2 regions of the Bradyrhizobium sp. ORS 111 genome follow, and region 2 is predicted to be linked to the other one. Evidence: predicted binding sites of a transcription regulator. Region 2 holds the regulator's gene; the other holds the start of a gene.
The links. The regulator HrcA, encoded in region 2, represses chaperone genes, less so after heat shock. The targets are predictions, from matches to a motif close to GTTAGCACTCNCNNNNNGNGAGTGCTAAC.

Region 1: the regulator HrcA is predicted to act here: its motif matches at 1,377-1,405, upstream of groES (co-chaperone GroES).

Annotation. Positions count from the first base shown of each region.
Region 1 covers NZ_CP120701.1:1,348,756-1,356,220, reverse strand. The annotation lists gene groL (chaperonin GroEL) at 1-900, opposite strand, end outside; gene groES (co-chaperone GroES) at 948-1,262, opposite strand; gene rpoH (RNA polymerase sigma factor RpoH) at 2,272-3,282, opposite strand; gene P6U30_RS06265 (Hsp20 family protein) at 4,146-4,601, shown strand; gene P6U30_RS06260 (Hsp20/alpha crystallin family protein) at 4,684-5,178, shown strand; gene P6U30_RS06255 (hypothetical protein) at 5,505-5,834, opposite strand; partial or broken gene P6U30_RS06250 (class I SAM-dependent methyltransferase) at 5,811-6,056, shown strand; gene P6U30_RS06245 (hypothetical protein) at 6,005-6,277, opposite strand; gene P6U30_RS06240 (YybH family protein) at 6,504-6,950, opposite strand; gene P6U30_RS06235 (winged helix-turn-helix transcriptional regulator) at 7,057-7,465, opposite strand, start outside.
Region 2 covers NZ_CP120701.1:175,251-182,715, forward strand. The annotation lists gene dnaK (molecular chaperone DnaK) at 1-203, opposite strand, end outside; gene P6U30_RS00800 (hypothetical protein) at 782-1,720, shown strand; gene pncA (bifunctional nicotinamidase/pyrazinamidase) at 1,822-2,532, shown strand; gene P6U30_RS00810 (helix-turn-helix domain-containing protein) at 2,554-3,408, shown strand; gene P6U30_RS00815 (VOC family protein) at 3,484-3,906, shown strand; gene grpE (nucleotide exchange factor GrpE) at 4,228-4,833, opposite strand; gene hrcA (heat-inducible transcriptional repressor HrcA) at 4,936-6,024, opposite strand; gene rph (ribonuclease PH) at 6,194-6,907, shown strand; gene rdgB (RdgB/HAM1 family non-canonical purine NTP pyrophosphatase) at 6,919-7,465, shown strand, end outside.

The DNA.
Region 1 (7,465 bases), 1.2 Mb from region 2:
CGCCGTGCCGCCAGTGAGAATGGCGATGTCCTCGAGCATGGCCTTGCGCCGGTCCCCAAAGCCCGGCGCCTTCACGGCAGCGACCTTCAGTCCTCCGCGCAGCCGGTTGACGACAAGCGTTGCCAAGGCTTCGCCTTCGACGTCCTCTGCGACGATCAGGAGCGGCTTGCCCGTCTGCACCACCGCCTCCAGCAGCGGAAGCATAGTCTGCAGTCCGGACAGCTTCTTCTCGTGGATCAGAATGTAGGGATCCTCGAGCTCGACGCGCATCTTTTCGGCGTTGGTCACGAAGTATGGCGAGACATAGCCGCGGTCGAACTGCATGCCTTCGACGACCTCGAGCTCAGTGTTGAGGCTCTTGGCTTCCTCGACCGTGATGACGCCCTCGTTGCCGACTTTCTGCATGGCGTCAGCGAGGAAACGGCCGATTTCGGTGTCGCCGTTCGCGGAGATCGTCCCGACCTGCGCAATCTCGTCATTGGAAGTGACTTTCTTGGCGTGCGCTTTCAGGTCGCCGACGATCGCCTCAACCGCAAGATCGATGCCGCGCTTGAGATCCATCGGATTCATGCCGGCCGCGACCGACTTTGTGCCTTCCTTGACGATCGCCTGCGCCAGGACGGTCGCGGTGGTAGTGCCGTCGCCAGCGAGATCGTTGGTCTTGGACGCGACCTCGCGCACCATCTGGGCGCCCATATTCTCGAACTTGTCCTCCAGCTCGATTTCCTTGGCAACGGTGACGCCGTCCTTGGTGATGCGCGGCGCGCCGAATGATTTCTCGATCACCACGTTGCGTCCCTTGGGACCGAGCGTGACTTTCACCGCATTGGCCAGTGTGTCCACTCCCCGCAGCATGCGCTCGCGGGCCTCGGTCGAAAATTTTACGTCCTTGGCAGCCATGTTCTAAATCTCCTTTCTGTTCGATGACTGTCAGCTTCCCGGCGGCGTCAGGCCGCCTTCTTCAACTTGCCTGTGTGCTCGACGATGCCGAGCAAATCGCTCTCCTTCATGATCAGCAGATCCTGGCCGTCAATTTTCACCTCGGTCCCCGACCATTTGCCGAACAGAACCCGATCCCCAGCCCTCACATCGAGCGGGACCAGTTGGCCTTGCTCATTCCGCGCGCCAGGGCCGGCGGCAATAATCTCGCCTTCTTGCGGCTTCTCTTTTGCGGTGTCGGGAATGATGATGCCGCCGGCGGTCTTCTCCTCGGCATCGATGCGACGCACGAGCACACGGTCGTGCAACGGACGGAAATGCATGAACATCCTCCTTAATAGTCTAGCGATGTCATTTGACCGGTGCCGATAACGAGCTCCCGGCGAAAGTTCCACCTAGGGAAGAGGGACTTGGTTTCAAGACCCGGAACAAAAAATTTTGGCACTCTCATCCAATGACTGCCGGACGGACTTGAGGGCGGGCCCTAGCCACCCAGTTAAGCGGACGCGCATCCATATAATTCATTGTAATATAATGAGAAAATAATATCGCGGTCGCTACTGCGATCACATCGCCGGGCGGCGGCAACGTCGGGATTGGCTTCGCCGTGCCCCATCAACATGCCAAAGAAAGCCATGATCAGCTGATTGCGACGGGCCGCGTTGAGCGGGCCCAACAGGCATGGCGCCAAAGATGCCCCAGCCGCCGGTCACCTCGAAGGACGAGAATCAAGGAGATCAGCTCAGGCTCTTCAGCCGAGCGTGCGGGCCTCGCCCAAAGGCGACATCATCGTGAAGGCCAACGACCTCCTGATCCGGAGCGCGACGCAGGTGCGGAATCTGATTGGGCCTACGCCGGTTGACCAACAGGTGCATCTGCTCTCGTTGAGCAAGCCTACGGACGCGAAAGCGTGACGGTTGAGGTGCTTCCGCTAGTGGAGAAAAAGTCTAGGTTAGAACACCCAAAATCTGCATCGGCTGCTCATGCAGCCGGTGCAGATTTCATCAGTTTAGCTTTGCTTCGTCTCAAGCACGCACCTGGTGCAGATTTCATCGGTTTAGCTTTACTTCGTCTCAAGCACCGCGGCTTCCGCTTGCGCTTGCATGACGGCGTGCCTTAACAGCTCCCCACCATGCGCGCTTTTGGCGGCCTGCCGCCGAGAGATCCGATGCCGATGTATGCGGCGCATTTCGATCTGACTTCAACGACGAGCAGGTCGCGTAGGCGGTAAGGGCTGTCTGTCCTCCAACGGTGATGCCCACGAGCTTTTTCCGTCTCTAGCCAATGAGCGCTGCGCAGCAATGAACGGCAGTGGTTGCCACGATCAGGATGTTAGCGAGCATGATGCCCAAGATCGCTTCCGTGAACATGATGGTGACCTCCCACGACAATGTCGATAGAGCCACGCCTTTTTTTGCCGCTGGAATCCACTGTTTCAGAGGAGGCTGTTTTGGCCGAGACCGCCGCGACATGAGAAGAGCTCGCGACCCGGGCGCGCACTGCGTTCCTCACTCGCTGAAACGCACGTTGCTCGATCTGCCGGATTCGTTCGCGCGAAATACGAAACTGCCGCGCCAGTTCGTCCAGCGTCTTCGGCTCGTCCGCGAGCATCCGAGCTTCGAGGATTTCTCGTTCGCGCCCCGACAATAGCTCAAGTGCCTCCGAGAGAGCCGCCTCTCGTCGCCCGTAGTCATCCATGTCCATCAGCTGGCGTTCGGGATCAGGTGAAGGATCGACCAGCCGGTCTTGCCAGTCCTCCGTGGTCTCCTCATCGCTGATGGGAACGTTAAGTGAGATATCGCCGCGGAGCCGCCGATCCATCTCGACCACCTCCGGGGGAGTAACCTTCAGTTGCGCCGCGACGTAGCTTATCTGATCGACGCCCAAATCCGTTTCCTGAAAGGCGGATAGTCTGCTCCTGAGCGTGCGAAGATTGAAGAATAGTTTCTTTTGGGCAGCTGTGGTCCCCATCTTCACGAGCGACCACGACCTCAAAACGTATTCCTGGACCGATGCCTTGATCCACCACATCGCATAGGTGGCCAGCCGAAAGCCCCTCTCCGGCTCAAAGCGCTTAACGGCCTGCATCAAACCAAGATTGGCTTCCGAAATGAGGTCGGCGATTGGCAGGCCGTATCGGCGATACCCCATCGCAACCTTGGCTGCCAGCCGAAGATGACTCGTGACAAGACGGTATGCAGCCTCGCGGTCGCCGTGCTCACGCCAACGCCTTGCGTAGCTGACCTCTTCGGATGCGGTGAGAAGTGGGAATTTCCGAACCTCGACAAGATAGCGGGAAAGCCCTCCCTCGGAGAGGGATGGCAGTGCCGTGATGGTCGCCATGGCGGTCGCTCCTTCCTTCACTCACGTGCGCGAAAGCTTACCGAGAGATGGTCGCCGCCCTGGCAACCTTGCTAGCGAGAGACCTCAGCCTGCTCCGCAATTGCGGAACCTGCTTCAGGTAGACTCTCGCAAAGCATCGCGCGGAAAAGCGGAGACGACTCGACCGCTGGTCGAGTGAATTCATGAGATGATCGAACCTCCGGCTGAATCGCCGGACAAAGGCGGAAATACGTCCCATAGCCAAATCCTTCAAGAGCAAGTTGGGTTGGTACGAGAGAATGCCTTCCTGCATCGATGGACCCCTTCAGGCGTCCGATGGCAAAAAGGCGATCACAGAACTCCAGTTCAGCAAAATTGTTCCGACCGTGTGTCCACCGAAATCAGTATCGAAGCAGGCCGAACGAGGGGTCCATCGCGGCTAAGGCTTGTCGGCACTCTGGATCGCGAATGAACGCACGTCTGCCTTTCGATCGAATGCGTGCTGCAGGGCGGGCGTCCACCAAGTCATCGACGGGATTGAGCTCGGCGCTTCCGCAACGCGGGCAGCGCCCTGTCTCGGGGATTTCGAGTAGCGCACCGCATGCCGGCCTCTCAAGTAAGGCAGCTCGCGCTGGACCTCCGGTGATCCATCATCTGCCGGCTGCAGGCGGTCGCGCCGTCCGCGATTCAGTGCGCGGCAAGAAGATGGGTTTGCGTGCGACGACAGGAAAACCTCTTGAAAAACAGCAGCCCACTTCTAATTCGAAGGGTGCAGGCGCGGCACGCCGCCCTGCGCCGGGCGCCTTTAAGGGTCCGGCTCCCCGGAGCGCCGGACACGGTGTCCGTGCGCTCGTAACCATGTTGCTCGAAAGGAGGATGTGGCTATGACCATCTTTGATCTTGCTACCCCGTGGCGGTCGACAGTCGGGTTCGATCGCCTGGCTGACCTCATCGAGGATTCGGTCCGATGGACGAACGGCGGCAACTACCCACCTCACGACGTCGAGCGGGCCGGTGAGGACCACTATCAGATCTCGCTGGCATTGGCTGGCTTCACGCCCGACGAGGTCACCATCACTGCAGAGCAGAACGTGTTGACGGTCGAAGGCCGAAAAGCGGATAGGGGCGCGCATCAGTACCTGTATCGGGGCATCTCTGCACGTCCCTTCCGGCGGGTCTTTAACATCGCGGACTACGTGCAGGTGAAGGGCGCCTCGTTTAAGAATGGTATGCTCAAGATTGATCTTGTGCGTGAGGTTCCGGAGGCGATGAAACCACGCCAGATCCCCATCAACGTCGGCAACGACAACCGGCAGCTTGAGCACAAGCAAGCGGCCTGAGCGTCTGCTGTCACGGGTGGGGTTCGACCCGCGGCGGTTAGCGCCGCGACGCGGGCGATTGTCGAATACAAGGAGGAAAATCATGGCCATGACTGATCTCATTCCCTGGGGCCGCGGTCGGAACGTTCCGGCGCAACGCGGCGGAGACGTGAACCCATTTCTGGCCCTGCATCGTGAGATGAATCGTCTGTTCGACGACGTCTTTCGGGGCTTCGATCACGCGCCCTTTGGCGAATTCCTTGAGCGGTCGATGGGCTGGCCAAACATCGAGGTCAGCGAAACCGACAAGGACATAAAGGTTGCGGCGGATTTGCCGGGCCTCGAGGAGAAAGACGTTGAGGTCGAGCTTGCTAACGGCCTACTGTCTATCAAAGGCGAGAAGAAGACCGAAACGGAAGACAAGGATCGACGATTCAGCGAACGCTACTACGGTCGCTTCGAACGGCGCATACCGATCGACAATGTGGACCAGGACAAGGTGTCCGCCGCGTTCAAGAACGGGGTACTGACCGTAACGATGCCGAAGCTTCCAGAGGCTCAGTCGAAAGTGAAACGCATCGCTATCAACGGGAAATAAGAACAGGGCGGGAGCGCATTTCGCTCCCGCTCTCCACCCGGTCGAGCTCCGCTGCACCGGCAAAGCTGGATCGACGTTTCTTGTCCACGGTCAAACCATTCTCAGGGGACCTAAGACCCATATCGGGCGGCAAAGCTGAAGACCATCGACTCGTTCTCTTGATATCATTGGAGATACTGGAGCGTAGCTGTCGGATTCTGGCGAGAGTGTCCACCATCTTGAACCGGTCGAGCAGAGTGAGGCGAAGCCTGGACAGGCGAAGAGCCAGGTGATTGGCTAGGCTCGACCCTGACGAACGGATCGGCGCTCGATCGTGCTGCCCATTATCAGTAGATCTCAGGTTCGTCAGTCCTTGTCATCTCTTTGTCGGCCGAGGAAGGCGTCGGATGCACCAGGCGAGGACGCGCCTTCGTGCCTTTCTCCGCTTCTTCCACGCATGCATCAACAGCCTCTCGGAGCGAAGTGACGTAGTAGTCGGCGCCGACCTCCGCCTTCGTCCTGTCGTTTTGAAGCACCTCCTCGTCTGCCGGCCACAGTCCAACAAGGATGGGAACGAAGCTGTCTTTGGTCCGCTGACGGCGCAGTCGGTTGATGTCACGCTCGATGCAGCTGGGGTCATTCGCGGATGTGACGTGCTCGATGTCTGCACGGGACACGGCGTGCTCGCGCTGGCTGCTACGGAGCGCGGTGCGAAGGTATCATCTGTCGATTTTTCAGAGGCCATGGTCGCCGCCGCCCGCCGGAACGCTCCTTCGGTCGATTGTCGCCAGGGGGACGCGCAAGATTTGCCATATCCCAATGATAGGTTCGATGCCGTCATTTGCGGCTATGGCGTCCTCCATGTACCCGAGCCGGACCGCGCTTTGGCGGAAATGCGTCGAGTGCTTCGTCCCGGCGGCCGCGTGGCGATCAGCACCGGTTTGCGCGACCTTGATAAGATCGACCTTGATAAGATAACGGCTTTTGCGATCAATTCCGTCAGGGGATCGTCGCCGTCCTTGACGGAGAGCATGCGCAACGTTTGCTCGTAGGCCTTAGCAATAAGGTTGGCATCGTTCGGCGCCATGGCATCGATCTGCGAGCGGAGGTAGGTGGACATTTCTTCCTCTCAGCCCAGATCGAGATTGCCGGTCCAGATCGAGAACGGGCCTGGGCGCTGTGGACAGCGAGTCGGTGTCACGAAACTGCAATGCATCGTTGGTGAAAATGTCACCCCGTTTAACTTGGTCGGACCACCAGCGCGAGGTAGGGCGGGGTCAATCATTTGCGCGGCCGAGTGGCCCCGCTCGCGCTGGGGCGCTTTCCGCCTGCACCGTAAGCCGAATTTATTCCTTAACGAAGATATGAGACTTTATCTTCCACTGTCCGTCGGGTTGGCGTTCAAGTAGTCTCACGGTGCTGCCAGAAATTGGCGCCGCCTTTTCATTTACCACTAGCGTGGCCGTGAAATGGGAGGCGGTATAAGCGTAGGTCCCGATGGGCAACACATCGACCAGCTCAACTTTGTGATCTCTTACGCTTCTTCCCCGCCCAGCAAAGAAATTACGGATTGCCAAAGGGCCCGTGACAGGCTGCGCGCCAGGGGGCATCAATCTGGCGTCAGCGGTATACAATGGTAATAGGGCATCGAAGTCCGCGTTGTTGATGGCGGCATCCCATTTGGCAGCCGCCGAGGAAAGTTCGTCGGCAAGCGGGTCTGCCCCTGCATGACCAACGCAGGCACAGGTAAAGATCAGCAGCACGGCGTATGAAAGAAGAGAGTGGCGGCTCATCTTTGCCTCCTTTAGCTGAGATGCTTGGCGCATGAGCGAATTCGCAAACGCTACCGCTGAGGGAAGCTGGGCCGCTAGTTCAAAAAGTGGACCGGAGAGAATGTCGTCAGCTAGCTGAGACTGGATCTGCTACTGCAGGCGCCTCATTGGCATATTTGCTGCGTGGGAACCAACTGGGCATGCTGTTCACAAGATGCTTAGGACCGTCGATCTCGATTTTGCCAAGCTCACGCGCCCGTCGCAGCGGCAGCTCGCCTGTGAAAATCTGCACAAGCGTCAGCAGACTCGAGCAGACGCTGATATCGACCACGAAGCCGGGATCATCCCAGCAGAGATCGGCTTCTTCCTTGTTCACAACAAACCACCAGCGCTTCGGCCGAGCGTCCGCAATCTCGATGTACAGCACGAAGTTGCATGGAATGTGCTTTAGTTCGAACGAACGGCGCATATTCCACATCAGCCGGCCCGCGTGGAGTTCGTTCGGCGTGAGCTGGCTGCGCGCCCACCTGTGGCCC
Region 2 (7,465 bases):
GCAAAGAACGTACGCTCGGGATTGGTCACCGCCTGGCGCTTCGCCGGCTGGCCGACAAGCCGCTCACCATCATCAGTGAAGGCAACGATCGACGGCGTCGTCCGCATGCCTTCCGCGTTCTCGATCACCTTGGCGCTTTTGCCATCCATTACGGCAACGCACGAATTCGTGGTGCCGAGGTCGATCCCAATGACCTTACCCATGGTTTTCATATCCTTCTTGCTACGGCAGGTTGGTTGGGCCCTGACGGCGCTCCGTACCGAACCCCCAGACGTTCACATACTCGCGATATTGCGACGGTGAGCCTGATATAGGAGAGAGGGTCTGGCCCGCAAGGACTGGACGCAACGTTGAGGCCTGAAAAGACTGACGTTTGAAAGATTGTGTCAGCCCCGTCTTCGCGCTGGTTCAGCATCCAAACATGTTAACAAATCGGCAATGATTGCGAGCGCAACCGACGGTGCCGTGGCGCTCTGCCGGCGGCCCGCGTGTTGAGTGAACGCTCACAACGGGCGGGCGCCGGGCAGCGGGGAGGCGCGCTATTTGGCCGCTGACAGCATGCCGCTCGCGGGGCCTCCCTTCGAGAAGCACCGGGAAAGGCGCAAAAGTGCCCGCTTATCCGGCAAAACAGGTCCGGAATCGGGGCTGTACCGCCGGAATGGCTAGATAGCGACCCTGTTGCAGGGCCATCAAAACCGCTAAAAGCGGGCCGACTGGGTGAGGCCCACCCAGCCCTGCGTCGGAGCCATCGAACGGCCGCCGAGCAAACCGGTAGATCCCCATGACGCCCTTTCGCCTCCTCGCTGCGGTTGCCTTGCTGATCGCTGCCACGTGTTCTGCCTTCGCAGCCGACGCCGTGTTTCCGCCGGGCGCTCATGTCGGAATGAAGCCGCTGGTCGGCCTTGTCCGCGCGAAGACGTTCATCGGTTTCGAGACCGAAGACCAGAGCGTGAGGGTGCTGATCGCGGATCTGCCCGCGGATGCCTATGGCGAGGTGGTCAGCGCTTTCAAGGCCAATCCCGGCGGCAGCGGCGGGATCAAGCCGGAAAGCCTCGAGACGCCGGCCGGGCTCGGCTACTACACGATCGAGAGCGCGCGGGACGGCGCGACCAATGTGCGGCGCTACTCCATGATCCTGCCGGGCCCGACCTTCTCTGGCTATATCGCGGTGCAGGTGCCCGAGAATGCCGCGAAGATCTACACCGACGACGCCATCCGGCAGATGTTCGCGTCCGCCGTGGTCCGCAACGAGGTGCCGGTCGACGAGCAGCTCGGCCTGATGCCGTTCAAGGTCACCCAGCTTGCCGACTTCAAGAACGTCCGCATGGTGGCGCCGGGCGCGGCGCTGATCCTGGCCGACGGCGACGAGAAGAGCGGGTTCGAGGCCAAGCCCTTCATGATCCTTGGCGTCGTCGCCTCGACCGCAGCCTCGCCCGACGATCGCGGCCGTTTCGCCCGACAGGTCGCCACCACGATCCCCGGCGTCCGCGACGGGCGCATCACGATGTCCGAGCCGATCCGGATCGACGGCCAGCCGGGCTACGAGACACGCATCGACGCCACCAGCGGCAAGGACAATACGCCGGTGACCATCGTGCAGTGGCTGCGGTTCGGTTCGCAGTCGTCCGTGCGCATCATCGGCAGCTCGCCGCGGACGGACTGGGGGACGGCGTTCCCGCGCTTCCGCGCGGTGCGCGACGGCATTGAGCCGCGCGGCTGATCGCGCTCCTCCCAAGACGCGCCGAAGAAAATCGGACTTTCGCCGGCAGGCAGACGGAACTAGCCTCCCCGTGCGGTTTCACGCGAGCGGGGAGAGGAACGATGTTGGATCGACGGCGGCTGGTTGCAGGTCTCGGCGCGGCGGCCCTGGCAACCCTGGTTCCAGGCCGGCTTTGGGCAGCGGCGATCCGGCCCGATGATGCCTCGGCGCTGCTGGTAATTGACGTCCAGAACTGCTTCCTGCCCGGCGGCAGCCTTGCGGTGAAGGACGGCGAGCAGGTGGTGCCGGTGATCAACAGGATCGCCAAGAACTTCGTCAACGTGGTGATGACCCAGGACTGGCACACGCCGGGGCACGTCTCCTTCGCGTCAACCCATTCCGGCAAGAAGCCATTCGAGATGATCGACCTTGCCTATGGCAAGCAGGTGCTGTGGCCGGATCATTGCGTGCAGGGCACCGATGGCGCCGCACTGTCGAAGGATCTCGCAATCCCGCAGGCCGAGCTGATCATCCGCAAGGGCTTCCACAAGGATGTCGACAGCTACTCCGCCTTCACCGAGGCCGACGGCAAGACGACTACCGGGCTTGCCGCCTATCTGAAGGCGCGTAGCGTCAGCCGCGTGTTCGTGGCTGGCCTCGCCACGGATTTCTGCGTGGCCTGGACTGCGCTCGACGCCCGCAAGGCGGGCTTCGAAACCTATGTGGTGGAGGACGCCTGCCGCGGCATCGACACCCAGGGCTCGCTCGCCAAGGCGTGGTCCGACATGGACAAAGCCGGCGTCAAGCGCATCCAGTCAGCCGACATCGCGTAGGATTTTCCGGGCGAGGACCGCATGGCCGGTAGCACGGCGCCCATCGCATTCGACTTCGCCCGGCGGTCGCCGTCGCCGCACATGGCAAGCCTGATTGTCGGAATGACGGGTTATCGCGAGACAGCGGCGGGCCGGATTTCGCAGCGCCAGACCGCCCCGCTCATCGTTCCGCTGATTATCAGTTTCGGCACGCCGTTCCTGATCGGGCTCGCGCGCGAGCCCGACGCATCCGACCGACAGCTCAGCTTCGCCGCCGGCTTGCACGCAGGCCCTGTCTACATCGAGTCCGACGGGCGGGCCGAATGCGTGCAGGTGGATTTCACGCCGCTCGGTGCCTATCGCTTCTTCGGCGGCGCCGTCGCCGACCTCGCCGGGCGCATGGTCGATATCGGCGACGTGCTCGGCCATGAGGGGCGAAGGCTGCGCGAGCAGCTCGGCAGCACGACCTGCTGGCAGCGACGCTTCGACCTGATCGAGGGCTTCGTGCTTCGCTGCGCCGGCCACATGCCGTCGGCGGAGATCGTGTTCGCCTATCGGAGGCTGGCGCGGTCGGCCGGCACCATCGGGATCACGACGCTTGCCGCGGAGATCGGCTGGAGCCGCAAACACTTCATCGACCGGTTTCGATCCGAGATCGGCCTCGCACCCAAATCGCTGGCGCGCATGATGCGCTTTCACCGGGCCTGCAATCTCGCGCAAGACGGAACGGTCCGAGGCTGGGCAGGAATCGCGGCGGAAAGCGGCTACGCCGACCAGTCCCATCTCGTCCGCGAATTCGTCGAATTCGCCGGGGAACCGCCGACGGCCTGGGTGCGCCGCCTGGCGCTAACCGACGGCCGGTTGGCCCGATCCGGTGACCTGCTGATCGACGGGTAACAAACCTTCAAGCCGGCGCGGCCTCGCCTGGCGCATACTGGCGCCATCAGGCGAACAATGAAGGAGACCACAGCTATGAGCGACATCGAACCGCCCCGGATTTTCTCGACGCTGCGCTGCAGGGATGCTGAGGCAATGATCGACTGGCTGAAGGCGGTGTTCGGGTTCACCGAGCATGTCGTCTATCGCAAGGACGGCGTGGTCCAGCACGCCGAGCTCGCGTACGGCTCGTCCTTGCTGATGCTCGGCCAGAGCCGTGATGACGCCTACGGCAAGCTGGTCGGTGACATGAGCGGCCGCCGCACCGACTCGATCTACGTCGCGGTCAACGATCCGGACGCCCTGCACGCCAAGGCCAGGGCGGCCGGCGCAAAGATCGAGATGGAGCTGCACGACACCGACTATGGCAGCCGCGATTTTGCCTGCCGCGACCTGGAAGGAAATCTCTGGAGCTTCGGCACCTACTGGCCGAAGGCCCATGAGAAACCGCCGGCATGACGTGGCGGCGACCACGAGCTACACCGCTAGAGCGCAATGAAGTTAGTTCGAATCGGTTTTAGCCGCGCGCTCGCTTCACCTCTCCCCAACGGGGGAGAGGTCGATTTGCGAAAGCAAATCGGGTGAGGGGCTGCGGTGCTAACGAAAGACCGTAATCCCTCATCCGGCGCTGCGCCGTAGCCGAAGCCGCGCTTCGGCGTTCTCCTAAGGACGGCCGCCGAAGGCGGCCTATGCCTCTCCCAAGGGAGAGGTGAAGCACCGCCGCCGCTCCAGCTCAACCTGATCTCATCAAGCTTTAGCGTCCGTCCCACGGTCGGACGATTAGGCCGTGAAATCGGCGGCCGGGGCGGCCTTGGCGCCGCCCTTGGAGACACCGACCAGCGCCGGGCGCAGCACGCGCTCGCCGATCATGTAGCCGGCCTGCACGACCTGAACCACGGTACCTGACGGCACCGACGCGTCGGGCACTTCGAACATCGCTTGCTGGAAATTCGGATCGAATTTCTCCCCGATCGGATCGAATTTCTTCACGCCGTTCTTTTCCAGCGCGCTGAGCAGCGAGCGCTCGGTCAATTCGACGCCTTCGATCAGCGCTTTCAGGCCGGGATCGGCGGCTTCCTTGGCCTCGGCCGGAACGGCGTCGAGCGCGCGCTGCAGATTGTCGGCGATCTCGAGCACATCGCGGGCAAAGCCGGTAATGCCGTAGGTCTTGGCATCGGCGACCTCGCGGCGGGTGCGCTGACGGAGGTTCTCCATCTCCGCCAACGTGCGCAGCGTCTTGTCGCGCGCCTCCACCAGTTCCTTGGCCAGGGCCTCGGCCGACCCGACCTCGGGATCATCAGGCATGACGTAGGGCTTGGAGACCACAGGCTCACCCGTCGGCGCCGGATTGTCGGTATTGTCATTCGTCCGGTTCGGATCGGTCATGGCTTGCCTTCTCGAAAACTCGCGTCGGTTCAAATCTTGGGGATTGGTCAGGCGGGATATCGTGCTTTGGCGGCGAAAATCAAGCGGTCCCTCCGGCTTCGGTCAGCCGCCGAGGATCTTGCTCACGATGCGCGCGGCGTAATCGACCGTCGGGATCACCCTGGCATAATTCAGCCGCGTCGGTCCGATCACGCCGAGAACGCCGACAACCCGGCCCTGGGCATCGCTGTAAGGCGCCATGATGGTTGAGGAACCCGACAACGAGAACAGCTTGTTCTCCGAACCGATGAAGATCCGCACCCCCTCTCCGCGTTCGGCGCGGCCGAGCAAATCAATCACGCCGCGCTTGGTCTCGAGGTCGTCGAACAACGACTTGATGCGCTCGAGATCGTCGAGCGCATGCAGATTCTCGAGCAAATTGGCATGGCCGCGCACGATGAGCTGCCGATCCTCGTGCTCGCCGCCGGACCAGCTCGCGATTCCGGCCGCGACGACCTTCTGGGTGAGCTGGTCCAGTTCGGCCCGGCTCTGCGTCAACGCGGTCTCGAGCTCGAGGCGCGCTTCGGCCAGTGTGCGGCCCCGAATCCGTGCATTGAGGAAATTGCTCGCTTCGGTCAGCGCCGAAGAGGGAACACCTGGCGGCAGCGCCAGAACGCGATTTTCGACCTGACCGTCTTCGCCGACCAGCACGACCAACGCCTTCTCCGGCTCCAGCCGGACGAATTCGATGTGCTTCAGCCGCGCATTCGATTTCGGCGTCAGCACCACCGCCGCGGCGCGGGTCAGGCCCGACAGCCGCATCAGTGCTTCCTCGAGCGCAGCCTCGACCGTTTGCGCGCGACCGACCGAGGCAAGCTGGGTTCGGATCGACTGGCGCTCGTCCTCGGTGAGATCGCCGACCTGCATCAAGGCGTCGACAAAAAAGCGCAGACCGAGCTCGGTCGGCAGCCGGCCGGCGGAGGTATGCGGGGCATAGATCAGGCCAAGCTGCTCGAGGTCCGACATCACGTTGCGGACCGACGCCGGCGACAGCGGCAAGGCGATCAGGCGCGAGATGTTGCGCGAGCCGACCGGCTCGCCGGTCGCCAGATAGCTCTCGACGATTTGACGAAAAATGTCGCGCGAACGCTCGTTGAGCTGAGCCAGCCCCGCATGCGGTGCGATCAAGCCTATCGGATCGTGATGAGCCACACTCCAGTCCCTCACATTACCCCTAATTTGTCGATCCAGGAGGCCGGTGACAAGCATGCATTCGGCCCCAACAACCAGGCACCCACCGGGGGCCGAAAACCCTTGCCGCTGCCCGTTCCCCCTCCTACAAGCACGGCCAGCCACTTCTCTCGGATTTTTGGAGGACTTCATGCGGCCAAGCCGCCGTGCGCCCGATGAACTGCGTCCCGTGTCGCTGGAACGCGGCGTCGTCAAATACGCCGAGGGTTCCTGCATGGTGAAGTTCGGCGACACCCATGTGCTGGTGACGGCGACGCTGGAGGAACGGCTGCCACCCTGGCTGAAGGGTCAGGGCCGCGGCTGGGTCACGGCCGAATATGGCATGCTGCCGCGCGCCACCCTGGAGCGCACCCGACGCGAGGCCTCCGCCGGCAAGCAAGGCGGCCGCACGGTTGAAATCCAGCGGCTGATCGGCCGCTCGCTGCGCGCAGCCATCGATCTCGAAGCATTGGGCGAGCGCCAGATCACCGTCGATTGCGACGTGATCCAGGCCGATGGCGGCACCCGCACGGCCTCGATCACCGGCGCCTGGGTCGCGCTGGCCGACTGCATCAACTGGATGAAGACCCGCAACATGCTGAAGACCAACGTGCTGCGCGACAATGTGGCGGCGATCTCCTGCGGCATCTACCAGGGCACACCGGTGCTCGATCTCGATTATGCCGAGGATTCCGAAGCCGAGACCGACGCCAATTTCGTCATGACCGGCGATGGCCGCATCATCGAGGTGCAGGGCACGGCCGAGAAGACGCCGTTCTCGCAGGACGAATTCCTGGCGCTGATGGCACTGGCGCGCAAAGGTGTCGCGCGTCTGGTCGACTTGCAAAAGATCGCGGTGGCGTAGTCAGATTGGTTATGCATCGCCGAATCACCGGAAGGCTCGTGATCGCCACCCACAATCCCGGCAAGCTTGCCGAGATGCGGGAGCTGCTGGCACCGTACGGTGTCGAAGCGGTATCCGCCGGTGAGCTCGGCCTCGCCGAGCCCGAAGAGACCGGCGACAATTTTCGCGCCAATGCGGCGATCAAGGCGATCGCGGCGGCCAAGGCGACGGGATTGCCAGCCTTTGCGGATGACTCCGGACTCGTGGTCGACGCGTTGGACGGGGCGCCGGGCATCTATTCGGCGCGCTGGGCCGGCGAGGGCAAGGACTTCATGGCGGCGATGACGCGGATCGAGCGCCTGCTGCAGGAGCGCGGCGCTACCACGCCGGATCGCCGAAGTGCACATTTCGTTTCCGCGCTGTGCGTGGCGTGGCCGGACGATCATCTCGATGAGGTCGAGGCCCGCGTCGATGGAACCTTGGTCTGGCCGCCGCGCGGCACGGCCGGCTTCGGCTACGATCCGGCCTTCCTGCCTGACGGCCACGCGCGGACATTTGGCGAGATGACCAGCATCGAGA